DNA from 3 places in the Microbispora hainanensis genome. Region 1 is predicted to be linked to each of the others. Evidence: riboswitches for the same ligand, from Rfam matches in the RefSeq annotation. Region 1 holds a riboswitch; each other region holds the start of a gene.
The links. Region 1 has a riboswitch for cyclic di-AMP ahead of OHB01_RS08160 (NlpC/P60 family protein). Riboswitches for the same ligand answer to the same signal wherever they lie in the genome.
Positions count from the first base shown of each region.

Region 2: another riboswitch for cyclic di-AMP. It lies ahead of OHB01_RS13805 (C40 family peptidase); the one in region 1 lies ahead of OHB01_RS08160 (NlpC/P60 family protein).
Region 3: another riboswitch for cyclic di-AMP. It lies ahead of OHB01_RS29450 (CHAP domain-containing protein); the one in region 1 lies ahead of OHB01_RS08160 (NlpC/P60 family protein).

Region 1 covers NZ_CP108086.1:1,794,695-1,800,685, reverse strand. Annotated here, with positions in the region: gene OHB01_RS08175 (NADP-dependent oxidoreductase) at 1-145, opposite strand, end outside; gene OHB01_RS08170 (winged helix-turn-helix transcriptional regulator) at 246-656, shown strand; gene OHB01_RS08165 (LuxR C-terminal-related transcriptional regulator) at 728-976, shown strand; gene OHB01_RS08160 (NlpC/P60 family protein) at 1,238-2,197, opposite strand; cyclic di-AMP (ydaO/yuaA leader) riboswitch at 2,348-2,501, opposite strand; gene OHB01_RS08155 (amino-acid N-acetyltransferase) at 2,886-3,437, shown strand; gene OHB01_RS08150 (RDD family protein) at 3,585-4,949, shown strand.
Region 2 covers NZ_CP108086.1:2,935,564-2,941,554, forward strand. Annotated here, with positions in the region: gene OHB01_RS13785 (VOC family protein) at 1-166, opposite strand, end outside; gene OHB01_RS13790 (YafY family protein) at 260-1,231, shown strand; gene OHB01_RS13795 (alpha/beta hydrolase) at 1,281-1,913, opposite strand; gene OHB01_RS13800 (MarR family winged helix-turn-helix transcriptional regulator) at 2,127-2,456, shown strand; gene OHB01_RS13805 (C40 family peptidase) at 2,523-2,972, opposite strand; cyclic di-AMP (ydaO/yuaA leader) riboswitch at 3,167-3,325, opposite strand; gene OHB01_RS13810 (hypothetical protein) at 3,731-4,822, opposite strand; gene OHB01_RS13815 (hypothetical protein) at 4,897-5,808, opposite strand; gene OHB01_RS13820 (FAD-dependent monooxygenase) at 5,860-5,991, opposite strand, start outside.
Region 3 covers NZ_CP108086.1:6,379,284-6,385,274, forward strand. Annotated here, with positions in the region: gene OHB01_RS29435 (sensor histidine kinase) at 1-41, shown strand, start outside; gene OHB01_RS29440 (TetR/AcrR family transcriptional regulator) at 79-651, opposite strand; gene OHB01_RS29445 (SDR family oxidoreductase) at 778-1,677, shown strand; cyclic di-AMP (ydaO/yuaA leader) riboswitch at 2,000-2,133, shown strand; gene OHB01_RS29450 (CHAP domain-containing protein) at 2,148-2,822, shown strand; gene OHB01_RS29455 (ArsR/SmtB family transcription factor) at 2,971-3,318, shown strand; gene OHB01_RS29460 (SDR family oxidoreductase) at 3,411-4,172, shown strand; gene OHB01_RS29465 (excinuclease ABC subunit UvrA) at 4,473-5,991, opposite strand, start outside.

The sequences.
Region 1 (5,991 bases):
CGGCGAGGACGCCCGCGGCCGTGGCCAGGTCGACAGGGTTGACGGCCGCCGCCTCGACCCTGATCCGCACCTGCCCCTGCCCCGGATCCGGCTCCCGCACGTCGACGATCCGTACGGCTCCATCCCGTGCCATCAGTGCTCTCATGAGCGTCTTTCTCCTTTCGCGATGGCACGGAGCGTAGGAAGATCTACTCTCTTTCGGTAAGAAGGCACCTGGAAGTGCGTAAGGGAGGAGAAGGGAAGACATGGCGACTCAGACGGCGGCCGAGCGGCGCGAGGAGGCGCGTCAGCGCTACAACGCCTACGTCGCGACCTGCCCGTCCAGGAAGCTGCTCGACACGCTCAGCGACAAGTGGGTGAGCCTGGCGCTCACCGCGCTCGCCGGCGGCCCGCGCCGCTACAGCGAGTTGGCGAGGACGATCGCCGGAGTCAGCCAGAAGATGCTCACGCAGACGTTGCGGACGATGGAACGCGACGGCCTGGTGTCACGCACGGTCACTCCGTCGGTGCCGGTGAGGGTCGACTATCGGCTCACGCCGCTGGGCGAGGACCTCATGCCGCTGCTCGAAGCGATCAAGCGCTGGGCCGAGATCCACATGGAGGATGTCGAAGCGGCCAGGCAGGCGTACGACCGCCGCTCCGGCCACCGACCTTGACGACCTTCAGGCGAGGCGTTTACCTTCCCTGAAGGGTGGGCCGACGACATCGTCGTGGGGGAGGGCGGACGATGGGTGTTCCCGAGGTCGTCTACCGAGGTGACAATCCTGCCTCGGACCTTGAGCGTGCCGGTCTCACCGAAGAGGATCTGCTTCTCCTCGCGGAGCTGGCCAAGGGAGTGACAGCAGACCGGGTGGGCCGCAGTCTCGACGTCAGCGGCCGAACCGTGCGGCGCCGGTTGCGGTGCATCTGCGACCGCATCGGTGTGGCGACGGCGATCGAGGCGGTCGCCTGGGCGGCACGCCGCCGCCTCATCTGAGTGTTTCATCTAAGCGCGTTATCCGACTGCGTTGTCCGGCCGCGTTCGCTGCGAAAGGGACCGGCGCCCCTCCAACGGAGGAGGGGCTCTCTGAAAGGCCCCCGGAAAGGCCCCCGGGAAGGCTCCGTGGAAGAGCGCCCGCAGACAGAGGCCCTCGCAGACCGAGGCGCTCCGTAGACGAAGGGCTCCGTAGACCGAGGCCCCTGTGACAGAGGCTCCGTGGTCAGAGGCCCCGTGGTCAGAGGCCCCGTGGCCAGAGACTCAGTCGGCGACGCGCACCGCGCCCGCGAACGGCCGGCCGTCGATCTTCGCGATGTGGACGACGTCTCCTGTGCGCGGCGCGTGGATCATGTAGCCGTTGCCGATGTAGATGCCCACGTGGTGCAGGTCGGAGTAGAAGAACACCAGGTCGCCGGGGCGGAGCTGGTCACGCGGGATGTGCGTGCCGGCCGTCCACTGGTCGCCCGTGTAGTGCGGCAGGCTGATCCCGACGGACTGGTAGGCCGCCATGACCAGGCCGGAGCAGTCGAAGGAGCCGGGCCCATCGGCGCCCCACACGTACGGCTTGAGCTGCTGCGCGAGGGCCCAGCGCGCCGCCTGGGCGGCCTTGCCGTCACCGATGATGGGGAAGTCCGTCCTCGTGCGCGTCTCTCTGCCGATCGTCTGGGAGACCTGCCGGTAGAGGCTGCTCTCGGTCTTCTTGATCAGACTGGTGATCTTGTCGCGCCGGGCGTCGAGGCCGCTGAGGAGCTTCTTGACCTCGGCCTGCCGGGCGGAGGCGCTCTGCCTGGCCCGCGCGGCGGCGTCCATGGCCTTGGTGACCTCCGCGACCTCCTGGCTCTGCTGCAGCTCCAGCGCGTACGTCGTGGAGGCCTGGTCGAGGTAGCGCCGGGGGTCGATGTCGCTGTCGATGAGCGCGAGCGCGTTGCCGAGCCCGTTGGTCATGTAGGAGTGCTGCGCGAGGGCGCTCGCCTTCTGCCGGCGCACCTCCAGCTCGGCCTCGCTCTTGGCGAGGTTCTTCTTGGCGAGGTCGGCGGACCGCTCGGCCGCCTTCAGACGCACCCGCTCGCCGTTGTACTGCTCGGTGAGCGTCTCGATTTCGTCGTAGAGGTCCTCGACCTGCTTGGTGAGCTGCTTGAGGCTCGGCTTCGGGTCGGCGGTGGCGCTGACGACCGGGGCGCCGAACGTGATCGCGCTGATCGCGAGTCCGACGAACGCCAAACGGCGGAGGGGACCCGGACCGGCCGTGCCGGATCCGGATCGCCGGCCGCGGGCGTGCCTGCCCGCCGGCCTCTTGCCACGCATGCGCAACCGAGCTCCTCTCCCATGTGCGCCCCGCGGCGGGCCCGTCGTCGAGACGGGGCCGTACGGCGGGGCGCTGCTGAGCGCCTACCGGGTTAGCTGACGGGTTCGGGCCGGAGTAGCCCTACCTGGCGGATTCACCCCTTGTCGATCTGAGACCGAACCGATCCTGGATCCTGCAGTTGGGTCCCCGGCTCCCCTTCGCACTCGGTGCTTCGAAGATTCGGCGCCCGGTCGCCGCGAGCGCTCACGATGACCGGCATCGTCGCTGGACGATAGTGCACCGCGAGTTCTTGCTCAACCAGAACTCCGAAACCCGTCTAGGTTTGACAACCAAAGGATCACGGTCGGATCACGGGATCGGTTGTGAAACGTCCGTGTTCACAGGGGTTTGGAGCGATCCGAGAGTTTGGATGTGCTGCTCGGGCTGGTGAAAAAACTGGGACAAAAGTGGACAGTGGCCTTGGGGTGTGACCGTACGTCCGTCCGCGTCCGGGCGGCTACACACGGTCAGAACTCATGTGGGGTCTGGCGTTTGGGGATGACCGTTATCCGGGGGACGCTCCGCGCATGGGATCAGGCCGCGCTGCGGCTAGGCTGACCGGTCATGGAGCAGGTCGCCGCGCAGACGCCCAGTGAGTCGGGTGCCACGGCCGTGACGGTGCGCCGGGCCAGGACGCCGGACGTCCGGGCGATCCGGCGTCTCGTCGACGCGTACTCCGGCAACGGGCCCCGCCTGCTCAAGAAGAGCACGGTCACGCTGTATGAGGACGTCCAGGAGTTCTGGGTGGCCGAGACGGCCGGGCAGGTCGTCGGCTGCGGCGCGCTGCACGTGCTGTGGGAGGACCTCGCCGAGATCAGGACCGTCGCGGTGGACCCCGCGGCGCGCGGCGGGGGCATCGGCCACCGGATCGTCGCCGCGCTCATCGAGACCGCCAGGGACCTCGGCGTGCGGAGGGTCTTCTGCCTCACGTTCGCGGTGGACTTCTTCGCCAGGCACGGTTTCCGGCCCATCCAGGGCACCCCGGTCTCCCCTGAGGTCTACGCGGAGCTCCTGGCGTCGTACGACGAGGGTGTCGCCGAGTTTCTCGACCTGGAGCACGTGAAGCCGAACACGCTGGGGAACACCCGGATGTTGCTGCACCTCGACCGTCATTGATCACCATTGATGGGCATTGATCATCGATCTTGACGGTGGTTGTCGACTGTTGCAAAGGTGACTGTTGATACGCCTGTCGCTACTTTTGGCAATATCAGCGTGTGCTACAGACGTGCGGCGCATGCGTCTTCGAAACGAGGTGACACGGTGAGCACCGGACAGCCGCCGTACCCCCAGGACGAGTCGGACGGAACGCCACCGCCGTCATCGAACCCCGGGTACAACACGGACAGACAACCCCAGGAATACGACCCCGACGTCACGGTGGTCAGCTATCGCGGGCAGCACACGGGTCCGCAGCAGCCGCCCGCCTACGACCCCGCTCAGGGCGGCTACGGCCAGCAGCAGGGCTACGGCGCCCAGCAGCAGCCGTACGGCCAGCAGGGCTATGGTCAGCAGGCCCCGCAGGCCCAGCAGCAGTACGGCCAGCAGACCGGTCCCCAGGACTACGGCCAGCAGCAGGGCTATGGGCAGCAGCAGGGTTATGGCCAGACCGGGCCGCAGCAGGGTCACCCCCAGCAGGGCTATGGTCAGACCGGCCCGCAGCAGCCGTACGGCCAGCAGCAGGGCTACGGCGCTCAGCAGCAGCCCGGTTACGGCCAGCAGGGCTACGGCCAGCCGCAGGCCCAGCAGCCATATGGTCAGGACCAGTACGGCCAGCAGCAGGGCTATGGGCAGCAGCAGGGTTATGGCCAGACCGGGCCGCAGCAGGGTCACCCCCAGCAGGGCTATGGTCAGACCGGCCCGCAGCAGCCGTACGGCCAGCAGCAGGGCTACGGCGCTCAGCAGCAGCCCGGTTACGGCCAGCAGGGCTACGGCCAGCCGCAGGCCCAGCAGCCGTACGGCCAGGACCAGTACGGGCAGCAGCAGTTCGCCCAGCCGAGCCCCCAGGCGGGCTATGGGCAGCAGCCCGGTTATGGCCAGCAGCCGTACGGCCAGCCCGCCTATGGTCAGCCCGGCTACGGCCAGCCGTACGCGCCCGCCGGCCCGATCCCGCCCGGCGCCCCGGCTCCGCTCGCGGAGTGGTGGCAGCGTCTCGTCGCCCGCATCATCGATGGCGTGATCGTCGGTATTCCGCTCGGGATCATCACGGTCGTGGTCGCGGCCATCGTCGTCACCAACGCGAGCGTCGACATTAGGAGCGGGGTTTACAACCCCGGAAGCGGTTACTTCCTGGCGTCGCTGCTCACGGCGATCCTGGGCGGCCTCGTCATGGTCGTCTACGAATTCCTCATGCTGCGGGCACAGGGCCAGACGCTCGGCAAGAAACTCATGGGCATCAAGGTCGTCCGGGTCGGAGGCACTCTCGACGCGGGTGGGCTTCCGCAGGACGCGGCGCTCAAGCGGGCCGGCGTGCTCTACGCTTTCGAGTTCCTGCAGTGGATTCCCGTTATCACCTACATCGCCAACCTCGGCACTCTTCTGAACGTGCTGTGGCTGTTGTGGGACAAGCCGCTGCATCAGGCGCTCCATGACAAGGTCGCCAACACCGTAGTGGTCAAGGTCAAGTAAGACGACGGACGGGGTCGATGGAACGGACCATCGGCCCCGTTTTTCTATGGGTCGCTATGGCTCCGATCGCACCGCGCCCGCGTGGCTGTGACGGAAAATCCTTGCGGCCTCTACGGGGCATGTCATGCTTGGGTTACCGTCCCGAGAGGTGCCCAATGACCGCGAGACCGCCCCCGGCGCCAATCCTTAAGACTCGCCCCCGCCGTCTCCGGGGTCATATCCCCCACGGGCGGCTTAAGGAACCGTCAGGGGCGCTTATGGGGCCGTATGGAGCCGCACAGGCCCTTATGGCACTCCCCGATGCCCGCCCGCTCCGGCCGCCCGGAGGCGGCGTCCGCGGAATGCGGGGATCGTTTGGCCGTGGGAAACTCCGGCGCCACGACCGTCCGGGCCGTCCGCGTGATTGTGCCCCCCGCTCCTTTTTTCGATCTTCGGACCTCCCTCTTGTCGATCTTGACGGAACCGGTGGTCCACTCTTTTTACGAGGCTTCCGGGCTGTGACGATCTGCTTGCGCGTATATCACGCAAGGCGTGCACGCCGTACGAGAAGGGTGCCGGGCTCCTTGTGAAGATCCGGCCGCCGTGACGCGGCTCCTCGTTTCAGCCGAGCTCTTCAACGGCCGTACGTCCCCGGTCCGGCCCTTTTCCGCGGGGTGTGTTTGCCGCTTGACGCGTGTTCCCCCACGCCTGTCCGTACGGATCGTCAGGTTCCTCACCTGCGGCTACGGCATGTTGTGGGAGGCGTGACCCCGTCGCCGGCCGTGGCCGGGGAAGCGCGCAAGCGGCTGAAACGACCGGACGGCCCGGGATCGGTGACCGGCGGGGTCGGCATTCTGGGTACGATTTCGAGTGCATCCGGTAAGGCCGCTGGAGAGACGAGGATTACCTCGGCCCTCCAGGGGCACCCCGGAAGGCGCGCCTGGTCCCTCCCGGCGCTATGGTCGTATCAGGGCGCCCGGCCCGGGCAAGAGGCCGGCAGCCTTGCCACGTCCTCGGAATTTCCTCGGGTGCACCTAATGACACCCCCGGCACGAGCGAGGCA
Region 2 (5,991 bases), 1.1 Mb from region 1:
AGAGCGGGACGGTGCGGGTGCTGCCGATCGCGAGGGTCGCGGAGGCGGTCTTGATCTCGGCGAATTCCGCGCTCGCCCAGCGTGCCCGCACGCCCGTGGCCCGCTCGTAGAAGCCCGCGAGGCGCGCGACGTCGTCGGTGATGATGCGGATCGACACGAAGTCCATGGTGATCTCCCTGGTTCCCGGGTTGTTCGTCCCGGGAACACTAGGGCGGATACCGGACAGAAACCGCCCAGTATTGTCACTAGATTGTGTGACGTGGCCCGACCGACTCATCGCGTTCTCACGCTGCTGGAGCTCCTGCAGTCGGGCGGCACGCGGACGATGGCCGAGCTCGCCGACCGGCTCGGCGTCGACGAGCGCACCGTGCGGCGATATGTGGACCACCTGATCGACCTCGATGTGCCCGTCGAGTCGGTGCGCGGCCGATACGGCGGCTATCGCCTCGCCCCCGGATATCGCATGCCCCCGCTCATGCTGAGCGACGACGAGGCGCTCGCCGTGCTGCTCGGCCTGGTCGCCGGTCGCCGCGCGGGGCTGACGACGGCGGCGGGCACGGCGAGCGAGACGGCGGCGGCCAAGATCCGGCGCGTTCTGCCCGAGCGGCTCGCCCGCCGGCTCGACACCGTGCTCGAATCCCTCGCCTTCACGGCCCCGCCCGGCGAGTCCGCCGTTCCCGAGACCGCCGTGTTGCTCTGCGTCGCCGACGCGGTGCGCCATCACCGGCCGATCTCGATCAGGTATACCGCCGCCGATGGTCGGCGCAGCGAGCGCACGCTGCATCCGTACGGGCTCGTCGCCCATTCGGGCCGGTGGTACGTCACGGGCGCGGATCCGGAGATCGGCGAGGACCGGACCTTCCGGCTGGATCGCATCGCGGACGCGAGGACGCTGCCCGGCTCGTTCGAGCCGCCCGCCGGGTTCGATCCGGCGCAGCACGTCCTGGCCGGATTCGCCACGGCTCGATATCGGTACGACGTGGTGCTGCGGATCCAGGGGACGGTCGAGCAGATCCGCGCCCGGCTTCCCGCCGCCGTCGCGACCCTGGCGGATTCCGGGGACGAGGGCTGGCTCCGGGTCGAGGTGCGCGCGGAGCGGCTCGACTGGCTGCCTCCGGTGCTCGCCTCACTCGACCGGCCGTTCGTCATCGAGCGGCCGGACGAGCTGCGCGACCGTGTCGCGGCGCTCGCGGACCGGCTCGCGGCTTCCGCCCGCAGGACCGCAGAGTGACTGCGGGCGGGTGACTGCGGGCGGGTGACTGCGGGCGGGTGACTGCGGGCTAAGCGCTGGTCGCCGGCGAACCGGCCGCGTGCAGATGGCGGTCGATCGCGGCGAAGGTGGCCGCCGGCTGTTCGATGTGCGGCAGGTGACCGGCCTCCGGGATCACCTCCAGCCGGCCGTTGGCGAAGGCGCCGGCGTAGGCGGCGCCGTAAGCCGGGGTGACGATCCGGTCGCTCTCCCCCCACACCAGGAGCGTGGGCACGTCGACGTGCCGCAACCGGCGGAGCAGTTTGGGATCGTGCATGTAGGGGTCGCCCGCCAGCGTGCGCATGGTGGCCATGTCGGCCGCCCGGGCTGCGAGCTGGTCGGCGGGGACGCCGGCCGGGTCGACGTAGAAGCGCTGCGAGTCGTGCCAGGCGTATTCGGCCACGCCGCGCGCGTCCAGGGCGAAGAAGTCGCGGATCGGCTCGCCGGGGACGTCCACGCCCACGGCGTCGACCAGCACCAGCCCGGTGATGATCCCCCGCCGTGTCGCGTACGGCCATCTCGGCGGCGGTCCAGCCGCCGAGGGAGGAGCCGGCGACGAGAACGTCGCGCAACCCCAGGCGATGCAGGCAGTGCAGGTAGGCGAGGGCGAGGTCGTCGATGCCGGTGAGCCACGGGGGACGGTCGGTGCCGTTCCAGCCGGGATGCACGGGCGTCAGGGTGTGTGCCGTCCGGGAGAGGTGCCCGGCGAGCCCGGCGACCGTGGCGGGGCCGCCGCCGCCGTGCAGGATCAGGGCCGGTCTGCCGGTGCCGGCCTCCGACATGGTGAGGGACAGGTCGCGATCTGCAACAACTCGGGCGGGCGGTCAAACACGTCCAATATAGGCAGCACCGGGCCCTGGAGAGCGGGCTGTCGGCGATCGGCGCGACGCTCGCCCAGTGGGACGCCCTCCGGGCGATCAGCCGTACCCCCGGGGCGTCGGCCCGGGAGCTGGCCGCGGCGACGTTCCAGACCGAGCAGGCCTTCGGCACCCTCGCCGGGCGGCTCGTGGCCCAGGGATGGATCGAACGCAGGCCCGGGCACGGCAGGCGCATCGAGCACCATCTCACCCCTTCCGGCGAGCGGGTCCTGGAAGCCGGGCGCAAGGTCGCCGACGAGGTGCTCGCCAGGTGCTACACCGCCCTGCCGGACGCGGACCGCGCGACCCTGCTGGCCCTGCTCCGGCGCCTCGTCGTGGAGGACGCGTAGCCTCCGGCCACGCCCTCGGCGGAGATGCGCTGCGCGGCGGCGCGTCTCCACCGAGGGCGTCCCGGGTCAGACGCCGGGGCGTACGGCGGTGAGGAAGCTGCCCCTCCAATAGGCGTTGAGCCTGTCGACACTGACCACCGCGCCGCTGTGGGGGGCGCTGATCACCTTCCTGTGCCCGAGATACATGCCCACGTGGCCGCCGCCACTGGTGAAGATGAGGTCGCCGGGCTTGAGGTGCGACAGCGAGACCCTCTTCTTGGCGTGCCTGAGCATCGCCCACGTCGTACGCGGGAGCTTGACGCCGGCCTTGCGCCAGGCGAACTGGACCAGCCCGGAGCAGTCGAACGCTCCTGGGCCCGTGGCGCCCCACACGTACGGGTCGCCGAGCTGCTTCTTCGCCACCTTGATGGCGCGCTCGGCCTTCTCCTGCTGGAGAGCCGCCTTGGTGAGCTTCCTCGTGGCGGAGTTCTCGGCCACGGGCGCGGGATGCAGGGGGGTGGTCGTTGTGGGGGGCACGGGCGGGATGACCGCCGAGGTGAGGGCCGGGGCGGGGGCGGGGGCCGGGGGTGGGGATGTCACCGTCGCGGACGCGGCGGCTGCGGGGAGTGCGCTCAATGCTCCGGCCGACGCGGTGAGCGCCGCGCTACCGATCGTGACGCAGGCGATGCGGAGCAGAGTGGTGGAGTTGGTGGACAGGAGGATCTCTCCCTTTGGTCTTCCGCTTGCGCCTACCGGGTTAGCTGACGGATTCGGGCAGGGAAGATCGCCCTACGGCGCCGGCGCGCCGATTCACCCCAGACCTTCGTCGAAGGTCGATTGGTTCCCCGGCTCCGAGCCTCCTAGCTGCTCGGATTCGGCATCACCGGCGCCCAGGGGGGCGGAGAGGCGGGGCGACGGCGACTGTGGATGGTCGAACCCGGCGGGGCCGGGTTCGTAACGACGAGGTCACGTGGACCCCGCCGATGGGCAAGGAAACTACCAAGAGCCCCATATCTCCGCAAAGAGCGTCAAAAGGATAAGGAGCGCATAAAAGGGATCAAATGCGCGAAGTTGCAGGTCAGAGTGCATCTGCGGAAGAGATGTGGCGCTGGTCACACTCGTCCCATCGCGGGCCTGACCTGCGGAGGAAGGCGAGTAAGCCCTGGCGGCGGCGTACATCCTGACCCTGGCGGCCTTCGGCCCCTCGGCTGCCCGCCTGTGGTCCGGAGGGCGTTGATCGTCGCTTGCGCCGCCCGGCTGCCGCCCTGCACGAGCGGGCGTGACCTGCCGGATGGCTAGTTCGTACGCCAGAAGGCGCCGTTGGCGGAGGGGTCGTCGGGGTCGCCCTGCGGCGCGGTGAACCCGGCGCCCCACAGCGTCGTCGTCCCGGGCCTGCGCGCGATCGAGAACAGGGCGGCGTCGGTGCCGGCCTTCCGGGGGATCGGGGTGCTCCGCCACGTCGAACCCGTGACATGCCACAGGGTGGAGTTCCAGTCGCTCTGCACGATCCACACGCCGCCCGCGCCGTCGGGCTCCACCTCCGTGTACGGCTGGGCGTTGACGGCGCCGACCGAGGCGGTCCACGAGCGGCCGTTCCAGTGCATGACCAGGGGGCGGTCGTAGATCTTGTCGTCGCCCTGGTCGTCGGCGCCCTCCCAGCTCACGCCGCCGACGGCCCACACGTTGCGGGGGCCGAGGACGGCGATGTCGGTGAGCACCGCGGCGGCGTCGCGAGCGGGCAGTTTGATCGCGGGGGTGGGCACCAGCGCCCAGGACTTCCCGTTCCACCGCATGATCGCGGGACGGGTGCCCTTGGCCCCCGCCGCCCAGACGTCACCGGCCTTGTACGCGTCGACGGCGGCGGCGTGGGCCGGCAGCGGGACGCTCCGCCACGACGACCCGTTCCAGTGCCTGGCCGAGGCCGAGGAGTCGGCGACCGCCCAGACGTCCTTCGCGCCCGTGCCGTCGGCGTCCGTCGTGGAGAAGCCGCTGCCGAGCGAGAAGGTGGTCCATGTCCGGCCGTTCCACCGGCTCGCCTTCCCCGGGCCGAAGACCCACACGTTCTTGTCCGAGCCGGCGGTCACGGCCGTCAGCTCGTACGACGGGCTGCCGGGGAGCACCTTCCACGATCGGCCGTCGAACCGCTCGACCAGGCCCCGCCGCGTGCCGTTCACGACCCGGTGACCGGCCGCCCACACCGACCCGTTGCCGAGGACCGTCACGTCGTCGAGCACGTCGTCCCCGGGCAGGGTGTTCACCTTGGCCAGCCGCCACGTGGGCGCGGTCTCCCCGGCCTGGCCGCCCTGGTGGGCCGCTCCCGAGGCCGCCGCGGCCGGCAGGAACGCCAGCCCGATCGCCGATATGCCCGAGACGAGTACGGTGCGCACGATGCTTCCCCTTCCGCTCACCAGTACGACGTTTGACCGAGGAGAGTCGTTCACACGTCGCGGAAGGGCCGGAGTCACTTCTTCTCCGTCCACGGCTCGTACGCGTCGTCCCCGGGGAGCACCCAGATCTTCGTGTCGGGCCTGACCAGGCTCCGCACCCGCGTCACCGCGCCGGTCGTCTTCGAGACCCGGTAGACCGTCACTCCGGTTTCGGTCTTCGACCGGACGACCAGGTGTCCCGCCTTGTCGAAGTCGAGGTCGTCGATCCGCCGCCCGCGCGGGAGCCGTACGGTCACGGTGCGGCTCGCCTTGCCGGTGCGCAGGTCGACCAGGCGCAGCGTGCGCGACTTCGGCCACGAGCCGACCGGCTCCGCCGCCGTGACGTGGTCGTTCGCCAGGGCCGTCGCCCACAGCCGCGTCTTCGACCGCAGGCGGGTGCGCAGCCCCCGGTCGAACACCGTCATCCGGCCGTCTTCCCCTTGCATCAGCAGCCGCGCGCCGTCCGGGCTGAATCCCGCGAAGTTCCAGGTGTCCGTCTTTCCGGGCAGCGGCAGGCTCCTGCCCTTCCGCAGGTCGAGCAGGGCTCCCAGGCCCGGTGCCGAGGTCTTGGTGACCACGAAACCGCCGTCGTACGACACCGACGGCCATTCTTCGCCGGTCGTGGCCACGGTTAGGTCGCGGATCACATGTTCCCTGCCGTGCAGGGTCCGCTCGGCGAACCGGCCGTCCGACTTGCGGAAGTAGAAGAAGCGCCGGCCGTCCCCGCTGACCAGGAACGCGGCCCGCGCCCCCGGGTTGACCGCGTCGGGGGGCGCCACGGCGAGCGCTTCCGGCACCTTCACCACGTGTCCGTCGGTCAGCACCAGTTCCCAGGTGTGCGTCCACCTGGCGTACGCGATCGTGACCGGAGTGGCGGCCGTCGCGGGCTGCCCGCCCAGCGCAACGGCGGCCAGGACGAGTGTCGCGAGAACCGTGCGCAGTCTCATGTGGGGTGAGATGCCGGACAACCCGGAAATGTTGCCGGTGCGTGCGGGTGGCTACGCGGCCTGGGCCCGGTAGTCCCTGATCGTGATCGCGGTCGCGGCCTTGCGGATCGGCTCGGTGACCCGCTCGATCATGCGGTTCCTGCCCGGCAGGTGCGGCATCAGCCGCAGCATCAGCATCTGGAA
Region 3 (5,991 bases), 4.2 Mb from region 1:
CCGAGGGCGGCCTGGTGGTGACCGTACGCCTGCCGAAGTAAGCCGTGCGGCCGTGCGCGCCGTGACCCCGCGGGTCGCTCAGGCCTGGTCGCGGGTCAGGGCCAGCAGTTCGCGCAGCATGTCCTCCGCGAGGGCGGCGAGGGAGCGCTGCTCGTCCTCGCGGAGCCACTGAACGAAAGCGATCTTGAACACGGTGACGCCCGACTCCGCCGCCAGGGTGGCCGCGGGCTCGTCCACGCCTCGCGCGCGCAGGGCGCCCGCGACCGCCTCGGCGAGGGTGGCGAGCTTGTGCCGCTCGCGTTCCTGCAGCGCGGGGTTCTGGTCGATCACGGACTGCCGGGTTCGCGAATGATGCCGGCGCTCGTCCGGGAAGAAGGACGTCGCGGACCGCAGGGCGCAGGCGACGATCTCAATCGGCGACGCGTCCGGCGGCGCGGCCTCCACACCGGCGAGGAACGCCTGGGTGAACAGGTGCTGGTTGTGGAAGAGGACCTCGCGCTTGTCGCTGAAGTGGCGGTAGAAGGTGCGCTCGGTCAGGCCGACGGACTGTGCGATGTCCGTGGCGGTCGTCTGCTCGAACCCGTGGGTCGCGAACAGTTCGAGCGCGGCCTCCTGCAGCCGCTCGGCGGCCCCGGGCGCCCAACGCGTCATGCGATCAAGTGTAGTGATGACGGCCACGAAGGAGTACCGTGATGTCTGTGACTGACGTCAGTCACAGACATCAGTTTTTCGGGAAGTCGCTCCGCCCTGCCGGCGGTGCGCCGAAGGAGATTCCTCATGCGTGTTTTCGTCACCGGAGCCTCCGGATGGATCGGCTCCGCGGTGACCGATGAGCTGCTCGCCGCCGGTCACGAGGTCATCGGACTGGCGAGGTCGGACGCGTCCGCCGCCGCCCTGGAGGGCAAGGGGGCCCGGGTCCGCCGCGGCGACCTCGACGATCTCGAGGGCATCCGCCTGGGCGCCCGGGACGCCGACGCCGTCATCCATCTCGCGAACAAGCACGACTGGTCCGACCCGGCCGGCACGGCGGCGACCGAACGAGCCGCCGTGCAGACCATCGGCGAGGCGCTGGAGGGAACCGGTCGTCCGTTCCTGCTCGCCTCGGGACTCGCCGGTTTCGCCCCGGGCCGGCCCGCCACCGAGGACGACCCGTCGCCGTTCCACGGCCCCGATTCGCCCCGCGGCGGGAGCGAGAACCTGGCGCTGGAGTTCGTCGAGCGTGGCGTGCACACCGTGAGCCTGCGCTTCGCGCCGACCGTGCACGGCACCGGCGACCACGGCTTCATCGCGATCCTCGCCGCGATCGCCCGCGAGAAGGGCGTTTCGGGTTACCCGGGCGACGGCGCCAACCGCTGGTCCGCCGTGCACGTGCGCGACGCCGCCCGCATGGTCGCACTCGGCCTGGAGAAGGCGCCCGCGGGCGCGCGGCTGCACGCCGTCGCCGAGGAAGGCGTCCCGACCCGCGTGATCGCGGAGGCGTTCGGCCGCGCGTTCGGCCTTCCCGTCGCCTCGATCGCCCCCGGAGACGTGCCGGACCACTTCGGGTGGATCGGCAACTTCTTCGGCATGGACCTCGCGGCGACCAGCACCGCGACGCGCACCCTCCTCGGGTGGACGCCCACCGGCCCGGCCCTCGTCGACGACCTCGACGCGGGCGCGTACGCGATCTCCCGTTGACGACGCCGCGACCAAGGGCGCGTCAAGCGAGGCCGGGAGATTTTTCCGGGTCCCGGCGCGGGGGTAGCGCCCCCGCGCCGGGCCCGCGGCGGAGGGCGGGGCAGGGCGGGATCGCCGTCAGGGGCGGGGTCCCGCTGATCGGGGGCCGCCTCACCGTACCCTTGCCGTCCGCTTTGTACCGGACTTGACGGGTAAAATCCCTCTTGTAGTTACTTGACCGGTCTGACCTGGTCTATTAGCTTTTAGGCAGCTCAGGGCGCACTTGCTCATCTCAATGGTCAAGAAGCCCTCCTCAGACCGACGCGGCCGGCCATCCCGGCCTGCCGCCCGGCCGCCGAGTCCGCGTCCGCGCGGAGCCGGGGACCCACCTCTCCTGGGGTGAATCGGCATGCGTGCCGTAGGGCGACTTCCAGCCCGAACCCGTCAGCTAACCCGGTAGGTGGCATGGAAGTAAGGGAGAACGCCCCACCATGCACGTCTTCACCACTTGGGTCCGCGCTGCCCTCGCGGGCGGAGCCCTCGCCTCGGCCGTGCTGATCGCGGCGCCCGCGGCGCACGCGGACAACCCGGCGACCGGGAAGGGTCCGGCGACCGCGCAGTCCATGCCGGAGATCGCCGCCAGGCTGCCCAAGATCACCTCGGCCGACGTGCTGAAGCTGGCCAGGAGCCAGATCGGGATCAGCGAGAACGCCAAGGGCGGCGGCACCAAGTTCCAGGAGTGGTACATGTCCACGCCGCGCGCCCGCGAGACCCTCGCCCGCGACGGCGGCAAGCTCGCCGACTACCTCAACGCCCCCTGGTGCGACATGTTCGTGTCCTGGGTGGGCCAGCAGCTCGGCATCGGCCCGGTGATGGGCGCCGACGCGTACACCGTGAAGCACGCGCAGTGGTTCGCCGACCACGGCCGCTGGGGTCACACGCCCAAGCCGGGCGCGGTGGTGTTCTTCGCCTGGAGCGGCAGCAAGCACATCGACGACATCAACCACGTCGGGTTCGTCGTCAAGGACAACGGCGACGGAACGATCCAGACCATCGAGGGCAACACGGGCGACGGCGGCGCCGTCGAGGCCCGCACCCGTCCCACCTGGCAGGTGGCGGGATACGGCTACCCGATGTACCCCGGGGACCTGTCCGCCTCCTCCTGACGGACGGCCTTCTGGCGGACGATCCATCGTCGTTCCGACGACGGCCCACAAGCGCGCCGGTGATCCCGGCGCGCTTCGCCGTCCCGGCCGGGAGCGTACGGCTCCTGCCGAATTGACCTACGCGAGCGCGAGCTGCGAGCCTGACGGCATGCACGCGTTCGACGTCCTCGGCGATCCGGTGCGCCGCCGGATCCTGGAACTGCTCGCGGAGGGCGAGCGCCCCGCCGGGGAGATCGGCGCGATCGTGCAGGAGGAGTTCGGGATCTCCCAGCCCGGGGTGTCCCAGCACCTGCGCGTGCTGCGGGAGAGCGGTTTCGCGACGGTCCGGGCCGAGGGCACCCGGCGCCTTTACGCCGTCGACCCGGCGCCGCTCCGCGAGGTCGACACCTGGCTCGACCACTTCCGCCGCTTCTGGAACCAGCGCCTCGACGCCCTGGGCACCGAACTCGCCCGCGGCAGGCGCGAGCGCCGACTCCGGGACGACGCCCGTCCGTAAGCCGTGCGCGTGCAGATCGCCGCAATCTGCATTATTGGCTCAGAATCACCTGGCCGGCAGGAGTCACGCCGTGGTCATAGCGCTGCTGGGCGCTGGTTAGCGGAGCCGGCCGGGGAATCGGAGCCGCGACCGCGCTCGAGTTGGGCCGGCTCGGCTATCACGTGATAGTCAACTATCTGAGAGACGCCGACTCCGCGGAGCTGGTGGTCAAGCAGATCGGCGCCGCGCAGGCGGTACAGGCCGACGTGACCGACGAAGCCCAGGTGACCATGCTGGTGGACCGGGTGGTCGCCGAGCACGGGCGGATCGACGTGCTTGTGGGCAACGCCCACACCGCGGCGCCGCCTTTCGGCCCGCTGGAGCATGTGCCGTGGGAGGCGTTCGCAGCCAAGATCAGCGATGAGCTGGCCGGCATATACCACCTGACCCGGCGGGTGCTGCCGGTCATGCGCCGGCGGCGGTCCGGCCGGATCGTCTACGTCTCCGCTACCGCGGCCGAGCTGATCATCGGCAGTGCCGCCCAGTCCACTGCCAAAGCCGCGGTGAACGCCTTCGCCCAGCAGATCGCCGGCGAGACCATACGGGACGGCATCACCGTCAATGCCGTCGCCCCTGGCGCGGTTCGTACCGATGCCACCGCTGAGGTGTTCACCGATGGCATCCGGCGCCACTTCGGTGACCGGTCGGTGACCGGCACGATGCTGCGGCCGCAGGATTTGGCTCGCCCGATCGCCGCGCTCGTGGACGGCGCGTTCGCCACGGTCACCGGCCAGGTGATCCGGGTCGATGGCGGATACGGGCTGCTGAGTCAGTTGCTGGACGGCCTACCGGCCCAGTTCTCCACGGCTTCGTGACCCTCAGAACAGGGAGTGCGGCTCAAACCCCAGGTTGATGACGTCGACCCAGGTCACAGCCCGGGGGAATACGCTGATGAGGCGGTCGCGCTCATGTCCGAGCTCCACCGGCCGACGGGCCTGCGGTTGTCGGCGGGCCTGCGCGCTTAGAGAGTTGCGGTACACCGTCGCCATTCCGATGGCGAACCCATCAGGTCGGCGACGGTGATCGCGGGTGGCACGCGCACTGGTTCGGCCTGCTGTCGCGTGCTCAGCTTGGGCGGGCCTCGGGCCCGGACCGGCATTCGCGACAGGCCGAGGTCAGGCGCCGACGTAGGCCGCGAGGTGCTCGCCGGTGAGGGTGGAGCGGGCGGCGACGAGGTCGGCCGGGGTGCCTTCGAAGACGATCCGGCCGCCGTCGTGACCGGCGCCGGGGCCCAGGTCGATGATCCAGTCGGCGTGCGCCATGACCGCCTGGTGGTGCTCGATCACGATGACCGACTTGCCGGAGTCGACCAGCCGGTCGAGCAGCCCGAGCAGTTGCTCGACGTCGGCGAGGTGGAGACCGGCGGTCGGCTCGTCGAGGACGTAGACGCCGCCCTTGTCGGCCATGTGGGTGGCGAGCTTGAGCCGCTGCCGTTCGCCGCCGGACAGCGTGGTGAGCGGCTGGCCGAGGGTGAGGTAGCCGAGGCCGACGTCGGCGAGCCGGTCGAGGATGGCGCGCGCGGCGGGCGTGCGGGCCTCGCCGGAGCCGAAGAACTCCTGTGCCTCCGACACGGGCATCGCGAGCACCTCGCTGATGTCGTGCCCGCCGAGCTTGTGCTCCAGCACCGCCGCCTGGAACCGCTTCCCCTCGCACTCCTCACAGGTGGTGGACACTCCGGCCATCATCGCCAGGTCGGTGTAGATCACGCCGGCGCCGTTGCAGGTGGGGCAGGCGCCCTCGGAGTTGGCGCTGAACAGCGCCGGCTTCACGCCGTTGGCCTTCGCGAACGCCTTGCGGATCGGGTCGAGCAGCCCGGTGTAGGTCGCCGGGTTGCTCCGCCGCGAGCCGCGGATGCCGCCCTGGTCGACCGACACCACGCCCGCGCCGGCCGGGACCGACCCGTGGATGAGCGAGCTCTTGCCCGACCCGGCGACTCCGGTGACGACGACGAGCACCCCGAGCGGGATGTCGACGTCGACGTCGCGCAGGTTGTTCGCCGTCGCGCCGCGGATCTCCAGGGTGCCGGTGGGCGTGCGCACCGTGTCCTTGAGGGCCGCCCGGTCGTCGAAATGGCGGCCGGTGACGGTGCCGCTGGCCCGCAGCCCCTCGACGGTGCCCTCGAAGCACACCGTGCCGCCCGCCGTGCCGGCGCCGGGGCCGAGGTCGACGACGTGGTCGGCGATCGCGATCATCTCCGGCTTGTGCTCCACGACCAGCACCGTGTTGCCCTTGTCCCGCAGCCGCAGCAGCAGGTCGTTCATCCGCTGGATGTCGTGAGGGTGCAGGCCAGTCGTGGGCTCGTCGAAGACGTAGGTGACGTCGGTGAGCGAGGAGCCGAGGTGGCGGATCATCTTGACGCGCTGCGCCTCGCCGCCCGACAGCGTGCCCGACGCCCGGTCGAGGGACAGGTAGCCCAGCCCGATCTCCACGAACGAGTCGAGAAGCTGCCGCAACGTGGCGAGCAGCGGCGCGACCGACGGCTCGTCGAGGTCGCGGATCCAGGCGGCCAGGTCGCTGATCTGCATCGCGCAGGCGTCGGCGATGCTGATGCCTTTGATCTTGGACGACCGCGCGGCCTCGCTGAGCCGGGTGCCGCCGCACTCGGGGCAGGTGGTGAACTTCACCGCCCGCTCC